One region of the Caulobacter sp. GW822-FHT07D08 genome, then DNA from elsewhere that is predicted to be linked to it. Evidence: riboswitches for the same ligand, from Rfam matches in the RefSeq annotation. Region 1 holds a riboswitch; the other holds the start of a gene.
What was found. Region 1 has a riboswitch for glycine ahead of AC1RJ9_RS13945 (TonB-dependent receptor). Riboswitches for the same ligand answer to the same signal wherever they lie in the genome.
Positions count from the first base shown of each region.

Region 2: another riboswitch for glycine. It lies ahead of AC1RJ9_RS20805 (TonB-dependent receptor domain-containing protein); the one in region 1 lies ahead of AC1RJ9_RS13945 (TonB-dependent receptor).

Region 1 covers NZ_JBXAKU010000006.1:261,343-269,092, forward strand. The annotation lists gene AC1RJ9_RS13940 (dipeptidase) at 1-1,198, opposite strand, end outside; gene AC1RJ9_RS13945 (TonB-dependent receptor) at 1,256-3,646, opposite strand; glycine riboswitch at 3,930-4,044, opposite strand; gene AC1RJ9_RS13950 (divergent polysaccharide deacetylase family protein) at 4,336-5,517, shown strand; gene AC1RJ9_RS13955 (RNA pyrophosphohydrolase) at 5,540-6,028, shown strand; gene AC1RJ9_RS13960 (alpha/beta hydrolase) at 6,052-7,467, shown strand; gene AC1RJ9_RS13965 (alpha/beta fold hydrolase) at 7,525-7,750, shown strand, end outside.
Region 2 covers NZ_JBXAKU010000013.1:49,835-57,584, forward strand. The annotation lists gene AC1RJ9_RS20795 (amidohydrolase family protein) at 241-1,221, opposite strand; gene AC1RJ9_RS20800 (S9 family peptidase) at 1,273-3,225, opposite strand; gene AC1RJ9_RS20805 (TonB-dependent receptor domain-containing protein) at 3,310-6,024, opposite strand; glycine riboswitch at 6,155-6,246, opposite strand; glycine riboswitch at 6,250-6,338, opposite strand; gene AC1RJ9_RS20810 (ABC transporter substrate-binding protein) at 6,604-7,638, opposite strand; gene AC1RJ9_RS20815 (response regulator transcription factor) at 7,727-7,750, shown strand, end outside.

The DNA of each region.
Region 1 (7,750 bases):
CCGCGCGCAGCAGCCTCAGGACGTTGCCGCCCCAGATCTTGGCCAGGTCGTCGCGGGTGTAGCCCTCGGCCAGCAGGCGCTCGCTGATCTTCCAGTAGTCCGAGGCGTCGTTCAGACCGGTCACCCCGCCGCCGCCGTCGAAGTCGATGCCGATCCCGACGTGGTCGACGCCGGCCACCTTCAGCGCGTGGTTCAGGTGGTTCATGAAGTCCTCGAAGGTCGCCTTCGGGACGGGGTATTTGGCGTCGATCGCCTTCATCTCGGCCATGAAGCCCGCGCGCTCGGTCTCGGTCATCTTGGCCCGCGCGCCCGCCTTGGCCCGTAGCGCCGCCATGGCCGCGTCGCGCTCGGCGTTCTTGGGCGTCTCGATCAGATAGCTGGAATAGGCGTCGACCTGGATCACGCCGCCGCTGGCCGCCAGGGCCTTGATGCGGGCGTCGTCGACATTGCGCGGGTGGTTGAACACCGCCTTGCAGCCCGAGTGGGTCAGGATCACCGGCGTCTTGGACAGGGTGATCAGCTGATCCAGCACCTCGTCGGACGAGTGCGAGCCGTCCAGCACCACGCCCAGGCGGTTGGCCTCGGCGACGAACTGTTTGCCCAGCGGCGACAGGCCATGCCACTCGGGCGTGTCGGTCGAGCTGTCGGCCATGTCGTTGTTCTTGAAGTGCGCCAGGCCCGAGATACGGACACCCAGCGCATAGAAGGTCGAGAGCAGGGTGACGTCGCCATCCATCGGATAGCTGTTCTCGACGCTGACGAAGACCACGCGCCTGCCCTGGGCGGCGATGCGCTCGGCGTCGTCGGCCTTCAGGGCCAGGGCGAACTTGTCGCCGTGCTTGGCGACCATTTCGCGGATCTCGACGCCGCGGATGATCGCCGCGTCGCGGGCGGCGCGCGTGGCCTCGGGCGTGCGCGGTCCCTGGTTGGTGAAGATGGCGAAGAAGCCGCCGTCCAGCCCGCCCTCGACCATGCGGGGATAGTCGATCTGTGAGCCGTCCTTGTCGACGGAATGGCGATCGAGAATGTCCCAGCCCGGCCGGCCGAAATTGGCGGGGGTGTCCAGGTGGGTGTCGAGGGTCAGCAGGCCCTCGTGCAGCTTGCGCGCGGCGGCCGGATCGGCGGCCCAGGCCGTCATGGGCGCGGCGCCGGCGACCAGGGCCAGGGCGGCGCTCGTGGCGAGGAGGAAACGGGTCATGAGTACGCTCGAAAAGGGTCCGGCCGGCCTTTGCAGAGGCCGACCGGAGGGCGGGGACTAGAAGTCGGCGGAGATCGTGAACTGGATCGTGCGCGGCGGGGCCGGACGGAAGCTGGCGGGCGTGTTCACCGTGGTGTTGATCGTGCCCAGATAGTCCTTGTCGAACAGGTTATCGATGTTGACCCGCGCCTTGACCTGGCTGAACGGTCCGGCCGCGAAGCCGTCGCCGATATCGATATAGGCGTTGACGATGGTGTACGCGCCGACCATCTCGCTGTTGACGAAGTTGGTGAAGCGGCTCTCCAGGTGGCGGGCCGAGACGTTCATCAGCAGGCCGTCGAACGGCTCCAGCGTCACGCCGCCCTGGAACACCCAGTCAGGGAAGTCCGGCACCTTCTTGCCGGCGACGGCCAGGGTGGTCGGCGCGGCCGTGGTGCTGGCGCGATAGTTCAGGACGTCGTCCTGGAACTTGGCGTCGTTGTACGAGACGTTGGCGTTGAAATAGGCCTTGCCGGCGAAGATCTCCGGCTTCCACTGGCCGCTGAACTCGACGCCCTTGGCCTTCACCGCCCCGACGTTCTGATAGAAGGTCTCGGTCGTGCCGCCGCCGCCGGGCACCAGCGAGGCGAAGGCCTGCAGGCGGTTCTTGAACTCGGTCTGGTAGGCCACGATCGAGGCGTTGAACGTCTTGTGGTTGGCGCGGTAGCCCAGCTCCCAGTTGGTCGAGGTCTCGGGATCGGGGCCAGCGACGGTCGGGCTGGCGGCCGAGAAGATGTCGTCGGCGCCGCGCGGCAGGGCCATGTTCTCCGAGTACGAGGCGAACACCTGGTCGCGGCCGGTCACGCTGTAGACCGCGCCGACCTGGGGCAGGAAGCTGTCCTTCCAGTTGTCCTTCAGGATCGGGTGGCGGCCGGCGATGTAGTCGGCCGGATTGCGATAGCCGGCGATCTTGTAGTCGATGTCGGTGGCCTTGAAGCCCAGCTCCAGCTTCAGCTTGGCGTCCAGCAGGGTGACGGTGTCCTTGACGAAGAACTGCTTGGTCTCGCGCAGCGACTTGTAGTCGCGCTGGGCGTGGACCCGCTCGTTGAACAGCGGCTTGCCGTCGGGATTGCCGTTCTCGACGTTGTAGCGGTTCTGGGTGCGGTGATAGTCGTCGTTCTCCAGCCAGAGGCCGGCCTCGATCTTGTTGAAGCCGAGGCGCCAGGCGACCTTGGCGGTGACGCCCTTGCGGATGCCGTCGATGCCGGAGAGGCCGTACTGGATGCCGCGCGGGGCGACGATGCCGGCCACCTTGCCGACCTCGGCGTCATAGCTGGACTTAGAGGTCGAATAGGCCTCGGGGGAGACGCCGTAGCCGCCCTTGTCCTCGTAATAGGCCGTGGTGGTCAGGTCGACATTGTCGGTGATCGGCGTGTTCAGCGTCAGGCCGTAGAGGTGATCCTTCCGCTTGTTGACCGCGAACTTGTAGTACTGGGCGTAGTTGGCGTTGGAGTACGGAACCCCCGCCTCGGTCTCGGGCAGGCTGCCCGTCGGGGTCGACAGCGGCGTGCCAAACGGAACAGAGGTCGGCACCGAGCCCAGGTACGAGAAGTAGCGCCCCTTGCGGCCGAAAATGTCGCCCGCCGTCCCGGCATATTGGGCCTTGGTGATCGACGGGCTGTCATAGTCGAAATAGTCGTTGTGGACGGTCTGGAAGCTGATGTCGCCGCCGTTGGGCAGGTCGTACTTCAACTTGCCCTCATAGTGCTTGCGATCGATCGTGCCCGGGCCGCGCCACAGGTCGCCCTTGATCCAAGAACCGCTGACATAGCCCGACAGCGGACCCACCTTGCCGGACTCCAGGCGCAGGAAGGTGCGGCGAAGGTTGTCGCTGCCGAAGGTCTGGCTGATCGCGCCGCCCGCCTCTTGCGACGGCGCCTGGGTGAAGTAGTCGACGATGGGGCCCAGCGAGGCATAGCTGGGCAGGGCGACGTCGCCGGCCCCGGCCGAAGCGGTCACCCGCAGCAGGTTCTCGTTGTCGACATAGCGATAGATCGGGCTGCCGCCGAACTGGTCGCTGCGGCCCATCGGGATGCCGTCCAGCAGGAAGCCGATCTGCTGGAAGTTGAAGGCCCGCACCGAGACCGAGTTGCCGAACTCATACATGCCCAGGGCGTCGTTGGCCTGGACGTTGAAGCCCGGCAGGCTCTCCAGCATCTTCAGGCCGGTGATCCCCGCCGGCGCGGACAACAGAGCCTCGCGGGTGATCGAAACGGTGGCCGTGGCGTGGTCGGTGCCGATGGCGACGCTGGCTTCCGACAGGCGCTTGCCGGTCACCACGACGGTTTCCAGTTCGGCCGCCTTGTCGGCTTCCTGGGCCAGGACCGGCGTGGCGCTTCCCAGAACCGAGGCGGCGAGCAGCAGCGCCCTAAGACGAACGGCGGCGTGTGCAGGTATGCGAGTGGTCATGACTATCCCCGATCATTTTTACCAGGGCAGCGTCATCAACAGCTCATCGCAGGTAAACTAAGAATTTCTCGGATCGTATTCACATAATCACAAAGTGGAAACGTTACGCATCCATGTTCGATTTATGAACACTTCGAATATGTTCATTTTATATACCTAACAGATATCTCACGAAAGTCGTACACGACGATCGCGTTCATTACATTTGGCTATATCGATATGGAAATGCCTAGATCTGCATTGGCGCACGCGTGGGTCTGAGCGGGCCGGGACGGCTCGCCTTCGCACCCCCGCTGTCCTTGGGCCTGAGAGATTCAGCGCCCCGTCTCCGATGGACGGGCGGTCGCCTTGCTCCTTCGGCGAGGGCGTTACGCGCCCTGCTTTCCAGCGTTCAACATCTCGCGCGGTCCTTCTGCTTGAGCGTTTCCGGGGCGGTTTCGCCTTCAGCGCCGGGCCGGGGCCCGATCTCTCCCGCGAGAGGACTCCAGGGAAAGAGCCGGGGCCGCGCCCGTCAACCGATCAGACCGTCCGCGACCACTCTCATTGGTCAGCGCCTGCGGCGATTGCAGAAAACGCCAATTTCAGCGGCGCCCGCGTCGCCGCGCCGCGGCCAAAAGGTCGTCAGAACGCCATCCGGCCATATCTCGTTAACCATATGTTCGAAGCTTGCCCGCTAGCCTTAAGAGGTCATGGCCGTCTCCTTTTCGCGTAAGCCCGCCTATGCCGCCGCCGCGCCCGCTCCGGGCGGGTCCGGCGACCTGCGCGCCAAGCTGATGGCCGCGGTCAGCAATCCCTTCATCGGCGCCAGCGGCGCGGCCTGCCTGTTCCTGGCTTCGCTGGCGACGCTGGTCCTGATCACCAGCGACCCGCACGCCGGCTCGCCGGTGATTCGCCTGGAGCTGACCAAGATCGGCGCCACCAAGAACGCGCCTGAGGGCTGGCGCGAGGGCTTGGGCGGCGAGGATCCGCACGGGGCCGAGCTGGCGCCCGGCCAGTTGGGCCTGTCGGCCAATCCCTTCGCCCCGGCGAAGCCCGAAGAAGACAAGGCGCCGGCCGCCGAGGGCCTGCAGAACCTGCCGCCGATCCAGCAGGGCCCGGGCCTGGCCCAGGCGCCGATCGCCGGCCTGACCGCGCCGGGCCCCGGCGGCGGTCCTCTGCCGATCATCGGCGCCGACGGCCGCACCGCGGCCGAGGCCTATGCTCGCCCCTTCACGCCCAACGGCCGCCCCAAGGTGTCGATGGTCATCGGAGGGCTCGGCCTCAACGCCCAGACCACCCGCGCGGCGATCGAGACCCTGCCGGGCGAGATCACCCTGTCCTTCGCGCCCTATGCCGAGGGCCTGCAGGGCTGGATCGACCTGGCCCGCGCCCATGGCCACGAGGTGCTGCTCGAGACCCCGATGGAGCCGGCCGACTATCCGGCCAACGATCCGGGTCCCTATACCCTGATCGCCGCCAACCGGCCCGAAGACACCGTGCGCAAGCTGGAATGGCTGATGTCGCGCGCCACCGGCTATTTCGGCCTGTCGAACTATCTGGGCGCCCGCTTCGTCGATAACGACCAGGCGATGGCCACCTTCAACGGCGTGCTCAAGTCGCGGGGCCTGGCCTTCGTCGACGACGGCCTGGCCGCCCGCCGCGCGGGCCCGATCCCGCGCGCCTCGGCCGACCGGGTGATCGACGACGAGCTCTCGGCCGGAGCCATCGACACCCAGCTCAAGGCGCTGGAGACGGGCGCGGCCGGTCGCGGACAGGCGCTGGGCTCGGGCTTCGCCTATCCGGTGACGATCAACCAGGTGCGTATCTGGGCCGCCGGCCTGCAGGCGCGCGGCATGCAGCTGGCCCCGGCGTCAGCCCTGGCGCACCGCTAGAACTCGTGGAAAAAGGCTCGGCATGACCGAGCTCGACCATCCCAAGCACCGACCGAACGTCGGCGTCGTCCTGTTCCATCCGGACGGCCGCGTCTGGCTGGGTCGTCGCCACAAACAGCCCCCGCCCTACAATTGGCAGTTCCCGCAAGGCGGGGTCGACGAAGGCGAGGACCTGGAGGCCGCCGCGCGCCGCGAGCTGGCCGAGGAGACCGGCGTCAGCTCCGTCGAACTTCTGGGCCGCACCGAAGGCTGGATCACGTACGACTTTCCGCCCGAGGTGCTGGCCAACGAGAAACGCTCGCGCGGCTGGCTGGGGCAGAAGCAGGTCTGGTTCGCCTATCGCTTCATCGGCGACGAGGCCGAGATCGATCTGGAAGCGGACGCGCACGTCGAGTTCGACGCCTGGAAATGGGGCAGGCTCGACGAAGCACCCGAACTGATCGTACCCTTCAAGCGCGGGGTCTACGAAGCTGTGGTCGCCGCGTTCCAGGAGTTCGCGCGCGGCGGCTGATCTCCCGCGCTGGGGAGTATCGAATGGCGAATACGGTCCTGCTGATTCACGGCTATGGCTGCGCGGGGGACGTCTGGGGTCCCGTCGCCGCGCGGCTGAAGGCCGAAGGCTATCGCGTGGAGGCGCCGACCATCCGATCTGCGGTGCGCACGGTCGAAGGTCCGCGCGCGGGTCTGGTCGGCCTCTCCCTGGCCGACTATGTCGCCGAGATGAGCGCCCTGGCCCAGACCCTGGCCAAGGAGACCGGCAAGAAGCCGCTGGTCTTCGGCCATTCGATGGGCGGGCTGATCGCCCAGAAGGTCGCCGAGGCCGGCCATGCGTCTGCGCTGGTGCTGTTCGCCCCGGCCTCGCCGGCCGATGCGCGCGGCAAGCCGAAGCTCTCTCCGGTCTTCACCTTCCTGAACATGGCCCTCCGATCCAAACCCGAGACTCGGGCGGGCAAGATGTGGAAGACCGGCTTCAAGTTCGGCGTCATGAACGCCGTGCCGGCCGAACGTCACGACGCGCTCTACGCCACAATGGTCTATGACAGCGGCCAGGCGCTAGCCGACCTGGCGTGGCCGCACAAGGACGTCCACAAGACGGCCTATGTCGACGAAGCCAAGGTGACCGTGCCGATCCTGATCAATGCCGGCGCCCTGGACCGCACCACGCCGCTGGACGACGTCCAGCGCCTCGGCCGCAAGTACCCGCAGGCCGACCTCAAGATCTATCCCAACAACGCCCATTATCTCATAGACGAGCCCAACACGATGAAGATCCTCGACGACGTGATCGCCTGGCTGACGGGCAAGAAGCAAACCCCGGCCACGACGGCGGCTCCGGCCCCCGCGCCCGCCCCGGCTCCGGCTCCGGCCAAGCCGCCCGAACCCGCGCCGACGCCCGCGCCCGTGAAGGCGGCGGAACCGACACCGGCTCCGGCTCCGGCGCCCGCGCCGACCCCGGTGGCGGCGGTTCCCGCTCCGGCGGCCGAGAAGCCCGCGCCGAAGAAGGCGGCGGCTCCCAAGGCCGCCGCCAAGCCGAAGGCCGAGGCGAAGCCCAAGCCGCCGGCGAAGGCCGCGCCCGCCAAGGCCGAGGCCGCGCCGAAGCCGGCCGCGAAGGCTCCAACCGCCAAGGCTCCGGCCAAGGCCGCCGCCGCGCCGAAGCCCGCCGCCAAGGCTGCACAGGCCCCGAAGGCCGCTCCGGCCGCCAAGCCCAAGGCCCCCGCCAAGCCGAAGGCCGAGGCCGCTCCGGCTCCCGCCAAGGCCGCCGCGCCGAAGGCCGCTCCGAAGGCCGCGGCCGCGAAACCGGTCGCCGCCAAGGCCGCGCCCAAGGCTGCCGCTCCCAAGGCCGCCGCCGCCCCGAAGGCCGCGGCTCCGAAAGCAGCCGCCGCGCCCAAGGCCGCCGCCAAGGCCCCTGCGACAAAGACGGCCGCCAAAACCTCGCCCAAGGCGAAGTAGAGCGTGTAGGCTGCTCCCCGCCGGCTGCTTCGTCGGCGGGGTTTCTTTAGGGCGTTCATGCGCGCACCCGTGATCATGGTCCACGGCGCCTTCTGCGGCGGCTGGACCTTCGACGCCTTCCGCGCGCCGTTCGAGGCGGCGGGTCATCGCGTGCTGACGCCCGACCTGATCGGTCATGACGGCCAGAGCAGCGCCGCCGGTGTCTCGATGAGCGACTACGCGCGCCAGATCGCGCGCCAGATCGAGACCTGCGAGACGCCGCCGATCCTGATCGGCCACTCGA
Region 2 (7,750 bases), on a different contig from region 1:
ATTGGCAGTCGAGCGTCGCGCGTCACGGCAGGATCGGGCGGTATGGCATGCTCGACCGCGATCCGGCCGGAGCCTGTCTCATCGCCGCCGATGGCCCGCGGCGAATGTCGAATCGCTCAACGACCAGCGCCAGCGACCTGCGCGGGCTTGAGGATATGGGTGAACGGAGAAACGAGGTTCGGCCGCTTCAAGAGCCAAAGCCCGAAATCATGTCTGTTCAGGCCGACATCAGCCACCGACCTAGTTGCCCGTAGAGCCAGCCAGCGTCTTCGCCCACGCCTCAGGCGACAGTTCTGGCCCCGCATAGGCGGTGGCGAAGTAGGTCTTAAGGTCGCCAGCGAAGGGCCAGTCAGACCCGGCGACGAAACGATCCGGACCGATCCGGCGGATCAGGCCGGCCATCCGGGCGCGATCGTCCGGCGTCGCATTGTCCTTGAAGACCTGGGCCAAGTCGAAGCGGACGTTGCGGACGCGACCCGGGTCCTTCTCGAATGTGTTGGCGAAGGCGCCCAGGGCGTCCAGCGTCACCGCGTCGATCCCGCCCCAGCCCGCCGCGTGGGCGATGACGACGGGCTGGCCGCCGGCGGCCGGCAGGACCTGATCGATAAAGGCTTCGACGTCCGGCGCGCCATAGTCGGCCGCGCCGGTGCGCATGTGGATCATGATCGTCCAGCCGTTGGCGGCCGCGGCGCGGAAGACCGCCGCCAACTTCGCGGTCTGGGCCGGATCGCGCAGATCCAGGCCGGAATTGGTCAGGTGCAGCTTCAGCCCCGTGACCGCGCGGTCGCCCTTCCAGCGGGCGATCTCCGCCAGGGCGTCGGGCGCCGTCGGATTGACGCTGACGAAGGCGGCGAAACGATCGGGCCGGCTCCGCGCGAGAGCGACCGTGAAATCATTGGCCTCGCGCACCACCCGGGCGGCGTCCGGCTGAGGCGGGCCCAGCGGGCTCTCGGCCAGATAGGCCGTCGACATCAGCCAGCCCTGCTTGATCCCCGCGCCGTCCATCGCCTTCAGGGCGTCGTCGGCGGTCAGCGGCGCGGTGAAGCGCGGGTCGCACGGACTCTTGCGCTTGGGGCTGGCGCAATAGGCCGGGAGGATCTCGAGGATCGCCGGCGAATGGACGTGCATGTGGTGGTCGATCGCCGGCCCCGCCCAGGCCCGGCCGCTCGAAAGCAACAGCGCCAAGGCGGTCGCGCAACGCAAAAGGCTCGACAAGGTCATCAATCCTTCCAAGGAAAGGCGCGGAACCTTGGTCCCGCGCCCTCGCCTGCCCTACTGGCCCAGCAGCGTCTTTCGCCAGAACATGATGCTGGTCCAGAAATAGTAGTCGTCGTTCTCCTTCTTACGGAAAACGTGACCCTCGTTCTTGGCCAGCACGTGCCAGACCGAACCTCCGTTGGCGCGGACGGCCTTGATCATCTGGTCGGCTTCGGACGGCGGCACGCGCGGGTCTGTCCCGCCCGTGGCCACCAACAGCGGCGTGGTGATCTTGTCGACGCTGGTCAGCGGCGAGATCTGCATCAGCTGTTCGCGCTGCTTGGGATCGCGCTCGTCGCCATACTCCACCCGGCGCAGGTCCCGGCGGTAGGCCTGGGTGTTCTCCAGGAAGGTGACGAAGTTCGAGATCGCGACGTAGCAGTTGGCGCCCTTCAGACGAGGGCTGTAGTGCGTGGCCGAGGCGTAGCACATGTAGCCGCCGTACGAGACGCCGTTGACGGCGAAGCGGCTGGCGTCCAGGGCCGGGTCCTTCTCCAGCGTGTCGAGGAAGGCGCCGATGTCCTTCACCGAGTCCTCGCGCTTGAACGGGCCGTTGTCGAGATTGACGAACCGCGCGCCATAGCCGGTCGAGCCGCGCACGTTCGGGAAGAACAGCGCGATGCCCAGCTCGTTCAGCAGATAGTTGTTCCCACCCAGGAAGTCGGGACGGGTCTGGCCTTCCGGACCGCCGTGGATGTCGACGATCAGCGGCCGCTTGCCGGGGAACTTGGCCGGGTCGGGCTGGTAGAGGAAGCCCGAGACCTTCTCGCCGTCGAAGCTGGCGACTTCGACCAGCTTGGGCTCGACGTTGAGGCTGGGATCCAGGCCGCCGGTCTCGCTGTGGGTCCACTGGGTGACGGCCAGGGTCTTGGGGTCGATCGAGAAGGCGTCGCCCGGCACCTTGGCCGAGGCCATGCTGAGGCCAATCTCGCCCCACGGCGCGATGTCGATCGCCGCGCCGATGCTGTAGGGGATGACGCCAGCCGGCAGGCCCGTCACCGGGCGGACCGCGCCGGTGGCCAGGTCCAGCACCCGCACGCGCGACACGCCGGCCTCATTGATGGCGTAGACCGCGAATGCGCCATCCGGCGAGACGGCGAAGTCGCTGACATCCCACTGCGGCTCCTTGGAGACCGGGACGAAGCCGCCCTTGCCGTCCAGCTTGCCCAGGCGCTGGAAGTCGGAGCCCTTGTTCGAAGTTAGCCAGACCGAGCCGTCGTGGGCGTACTTCGGATCGACGTACGAGACCTTGGCCTTGGGATCGGTCAGGGGCTTCATCTTGCCGCTGGCCAGGTCCAGTTCGTAGACCATGGCCTCGTTGACCGACATGCGGTTCAGCACGAGCGCCTTGGCGCCGTCCGCCGAGAAGTCGGCGATGTTCCAGCCGCCGCCGGTGACCTGGGCCACCAGGCGGTCGGTCTTGGGGTCCTTCGGGTCGACGACATAGAGGTCCATGTCCGCGCCGTTGCGACGCGACGAGGCGTAGCCGACCAGCTTGCCGTCCGGCGACCAGGCGCCGAACCAGTTGCGGCTCTTGCCGTCGGTGATCAGGCGCGGACGGCCGGCCTCCAGCACGTAGAGCTGGTAGAACTCGTCGCCGCCCTTGTCCTTCTGGATCACCAGCGCGCCGCCCTTGGGCGACAGGGCCGCGGCCAGGATCGGCTCGTTCTCGAAGCTGATCTGGCGGCGGTCGCCCTCGGGCTTGGCCACGACGTGGACCTGATCGGAGCCGCCGAAGCGGGTCTTGATCAGCATCGAGCGGTCGGCGGTGTTCCAGCCCAGGAAGTTGGCGTGGCGCGCCTGCAGATAGGGCGCGGCGGCCGCGACCAGCTCTTGCGGAATGGCCGGCGCGCCGTCGACGACGATGGTGGCGGGCGGCGCGACGGTCTGGGCCGCCAAAGGCGTGGCCAGCGGAGTCGCGGCGGCGGCGGCCAAAAGGGCCAGCGCCAGGGCATGACGAGAGATCATCTGGAGAATGCCTCTGAAGAAAGGGGGAGCGCCGCCGGCGGGGGGAGCTAGGGGAAGCAACCGGCGGCGCAATGTCGGGCGGGCTTAGAAACGCATCCGCGCGCCGACGGTCACATAGCGACCGATCACGTCGTAGTACGGCGAGTACAGCGACGAGACGGGCGGGTTCTTGTCGAAGAGATTGGTCGCGTTGGCGTAGAGCTCGACCTCATGGCCCATGACCTCGGGCAGCTTCGCCTGAACGCCCAGGTCGACATAGGTGTAGGCCTTGATGTGGCCGTTCACGAGGTCGACCGTTCGGTTGTACGTGCCCGGCGAGATATAGCGCGCCCGCAGGTTGGCGCTGAACACCTTGCCCGACCAGTCGAGCGCCGCGGTCATGCGGCTCTTGGGCGTGCCCAGGCCGAACGAATAGCCTTGCGACTTGACGTACTCGATCTTGCTGACGCCGTCGTTGGTGGTCAGGCTGTTGACCCAGGTCATCAGCCAGCGGGCGCGGATGCGGCCGGGCGCGTCGGGGATCAGGCGGTCGAGATTGGTCGCGTACGAGATCTCGGCGTCGACGCCGTCGGTCTTGTAGTTGGCCAGGTTGACGTAGGTCGAGACGATCCGCGAGATCCCGCCGGTGGCGTCGCGAGTGACGCGCGAACACATGTCGGCATTGCCGTTGGCGCAGCGCGTGACGATGTCTTGCGCCGACACGGTGGTGATCACGTTGTCGATGTCGATGTCGAAATAGTCGACCGAGATGTTGAAGCCCGGAAGGGCCGGCGGCGAATAGACGAAGCCGGTGGTGAAGGTCTTGGCCGTTTCAGGCGTCAGGTTCGCATTGCCGCCGCCATTGGTCAGCACGTAGACGCTGGAATTGGTCTTCGGGTCGACGATCGTGTTGTAGCCGGTCGTGCTGGTGGTGAAGAGTTCGGTCAGGTTGGCCGAACGGATGTCGCGCGACTTGGTGATCCGTCCCCGGAACCCCGGGAAGAACTCGTTGGTGGCGCCCAGCTTCCACGACCAGATCGAGCCGGTGGTGTTGTAGTCGGAGACGCGGGCGGCGGCGTTGACTTCCAGCTTGTTGAAGACGGGCACGTCGCGGATCACCGGCACAAGCACTTCGGCGAAGGCTTCCTTGACGCTGTAGTCGCCGGCCATGGCCGAGAAGCTGAAGCTTGTGAAGGCCTTGGCCGCGTCCAGGGCGCCGACCGTGCGGTCGACCGACTCCTTGCGGGCCTCGGCGCCGACGGCGACCGAGACCGGGCCGGCAGGCAGGCTGAAGGGCTCGCCGCGCAGGCTGAAGCCGCCGACATCCAGCTTGCTGGTCTCGCGCATGGACGGCGTGCCGGTCACATAGTCCAGCGCCGCCCTCGAAGGCGCGCCCTGGCCGAACAGGTTGATCGGCACGCAGTTGGTCGAGGCGTTGGTCAGGGCGACCCGGCAGATCGGCTGGCCGGTGGTCGGGCTGATCACCGAGTCGACGGCGTTGGCGTAGTTCTGGGTCAGGAAGAACCCAGGGGTGTCGATGTTGTTCTCGTTCTCACCGTGGCTGTAATAGGCGCTCCAGCGCCAGCCGTCGCCGAACGCGCCGTCGAACGCGATGGTCCCCTGGGTCGAGACGCGCTCGAAGTCGATCGTCGGATAGGCCTCGGTGTTGAAGCGGCCCATGGTGAACGAGGTCTGTCCCGCCGCCGCCAGGGCCGACTTCACCGCCGTCGGCAGATAGGCGTTGTCCGACTTGATCGTCAGGTTGCCGCGGTTGTGGTCGCCGAACCAGATGTAGTTGTTCCACATCCGCGAGCGGCGCAGCTCGGCCGTCATCTTGATCTTGTCGGTCAGATCGTAGGTGACGCTGGCCATGGCGGCGTAGCGCTTCTGCGGCGTAACGAGGGGCGAGAGGTCGTCGTTGGACGGACCTTCGCCGCCGACCGAATTGGTGCCGATCACCGTGCCGCCGTTGAAGGTGCGCAGGCTGCCGTCGGGATTAAAGGCCTGCCCCTTCAGCACGCCCGACATGATCAGGCCGCCGTAGGCCGCGTTCGAAAAGCCGACATTGGGGGCCAGGATGAAGCGGCCCGCGCCGTTCGAGACCGTGGCCCAGCGGCCGATGTTCGGCCGGCTGTTCTTCGGGATGACCCCGTCATTGTCGATGTATTCGCCGCCGATCACGAAATGACCGCGGCCGTCGGCGAAGCTCTTGCCCGCCGCCGCCTCGATGCGGACCTGCTTGGCGTCGTGGTACGAGGACTCGCCCGCCTCCACGCCCAGCTTCAGGCCGGTGAAGGTGCGGTCGATGCTGATGTTGACCACGCCGGCCACGGCGCCGGAGCCCCAGGCGGCCGAAGCGCCGCCGGTCACCACGTCGACGCCCTTGGTCAGGACGCTGGGGATCAGGTTCAGGTCGTTGTCGCCCGAGAAGCGGCGGCCATCCAGCAGCACCAGGGTGCGGCTGATGCCGAGGCCACGCAGGTCGACCGGGGCGTTGCCCGCGCCCGTGTTGGTGCCGGTGGTCTGAGCAGAGGTCGTGGCGCGGAACTGCGGCAGGTCGTTCAGGGCCGCGGCGATGTTCGGGCGGGCGCCGACGCTCAGGTCCTGGGCGGTGACCCGCACCGTCGGGGTGGGCGCCTCGAAGCCGGCGCGGTCGATGCGCGAGGCCGTGACGATGATCTCACCGACGCTGGTGTCGTCGGTCTTGGCGGTGTTCTGGGCGGCGTCCTGGGCAAAGGCGGCGCCGTGCAGGGCCAGGACGGCGGGAACCAGGCTGCAGCCCAGCAGCAGTCCCCGGCGAGTTTGGCGTGAAATGGTCAAAGTAAGATCCCCTATGTTTTAGCAGTCGACAGTCGCTCTCTCCCGCGCGCCCGCTTGTTCGGTCGCGTCGGTCGCGGCGCTCGGAAAGACGTGCGCCTTCCCGGACTCCGCCAGGCGGTTCCTCTGCCCCCGCTGTCCCTTGGCCTGAGAGATTCAGACGCGGTCGCGCCCTTGCTCCTTCGGCGAGGCCGCTCACTTGTGGAGCGGTCCTGCTTTCCAGCGTCCTCGTGCTCTGCGGTCCCTGTTGCCTGAGCGTTTCCGGGGCGGTTGCGCCTTCGGCGTCGGGCTGACCCGATCTCTTCCGCGAGAGCCAGGTCAATACGACCGGCTCGCCCCATCGCGTCAAAGCGTCGAAATTCGGTACAATGTTGCCCGGCCCGCGATGAGGACGAAAGGAATCCCCCTGAGTTCAACCGGTGGGCACGATGCGCGTTCGTCCGTCGCCGCGCGATCCGTGAAGGTGATAGGTCGGTGACAGCTTGGGCTTATCGGGGCCAGAGGCAAAAACCGCGAAGCTTTCGTGAACCTGGCCGAAAGTGATTATTTTTAAGGCGGATAATGATCTATATTTAAGCAATATCAATGATCGGCGGTCGCGGCTTTCCAGCGCGCCAGCAATTCGGCGCGCCGCCCCTGGTCGAAATTGGCCAGCAGGGCGGGACCGACACGGATCGGGCGGCCGGCCGCGCCCAGCGCCGGCGCGCCGGCGATGGGGCGGATCGGCGTCAGCCTGGCCTGGGCCAGTCGCCTCTGCCCTTCGTCCGACATCAGATAGTCCAGAAACACCCGGGCCGCCTTCGGATGCGGCGCCGAGCGGGTGATGAAGGCCACGCGCGAGAGCGACAGGTGATAGTCGCTGGGCACGACATAGCCGATGTCGGCGTTGCGATGGCGCGCCCACCAGTCGGCATAGAAACCATTCATGTCGTAGGCCAGGTCGTGCGCCCCTGACAGGCTGGTCAGCAGCGGCGCGCCGGGCACGAACAGGCCAGGCTCCGATTTCGCCAACGCATCGTACAGCGCCCAGGCGTCCGGATAGGCCTGCAGGTCGCTCGACAGGTACATGAACCCCACCCCGCTCTTTTCGGGGTCGTACATGGCGATCTTGCCGCGCCAGCGTTCGGGGTCGGCGCGCAAGGCCGCCAGCAGCGCCGCGTGGCTGCGCGGCACCTCCGACTCCTTCAGCGCCTTCTTGTTGTAGGCGAAGACGATCGGCTCGGCCGTCACGCCGAAGCCCTGGTCGCGCCAGACGGCCCAGGCCGGCAGGCCCTTGGCCTCCGGACTGCGATAGGTCTGGGCGTAGCCGTCGTTGATCAGCTTGACCTGGATGTCCATCGACGAACTCCAGGCCACGTCGGCGACCGGCGCGCCCGCGTCCGTCTCGGCGATAAGGCGCGCCTGCATCGGTTTGGCGGCCAACTCGACGAAGCGGACCTTGATCTTGGGAAAGCGCTTGCGGAAGCCCTCGCCGATCACCTGGTGGACATCGGTGTTGAGATAGACAACGAGCTCGCCCTCGCGCTCCGCGGCGCGAATATCCCAGCCGCTCGTCGCCTGCCCGATCGACTTCGGCGCGCAGCCGGCCAGCGCGGCCGCCAGGGCCAGCGCCGCCATGATCGCCACGGGCCCGCGTCTCTTGACCTGATGAGGCAATCGGCGTCGGATGATGACCTCCCCTGCGTGTTCGGTTCCTACATCCCCGATGAAGATACTGGTTGTCGAGGAT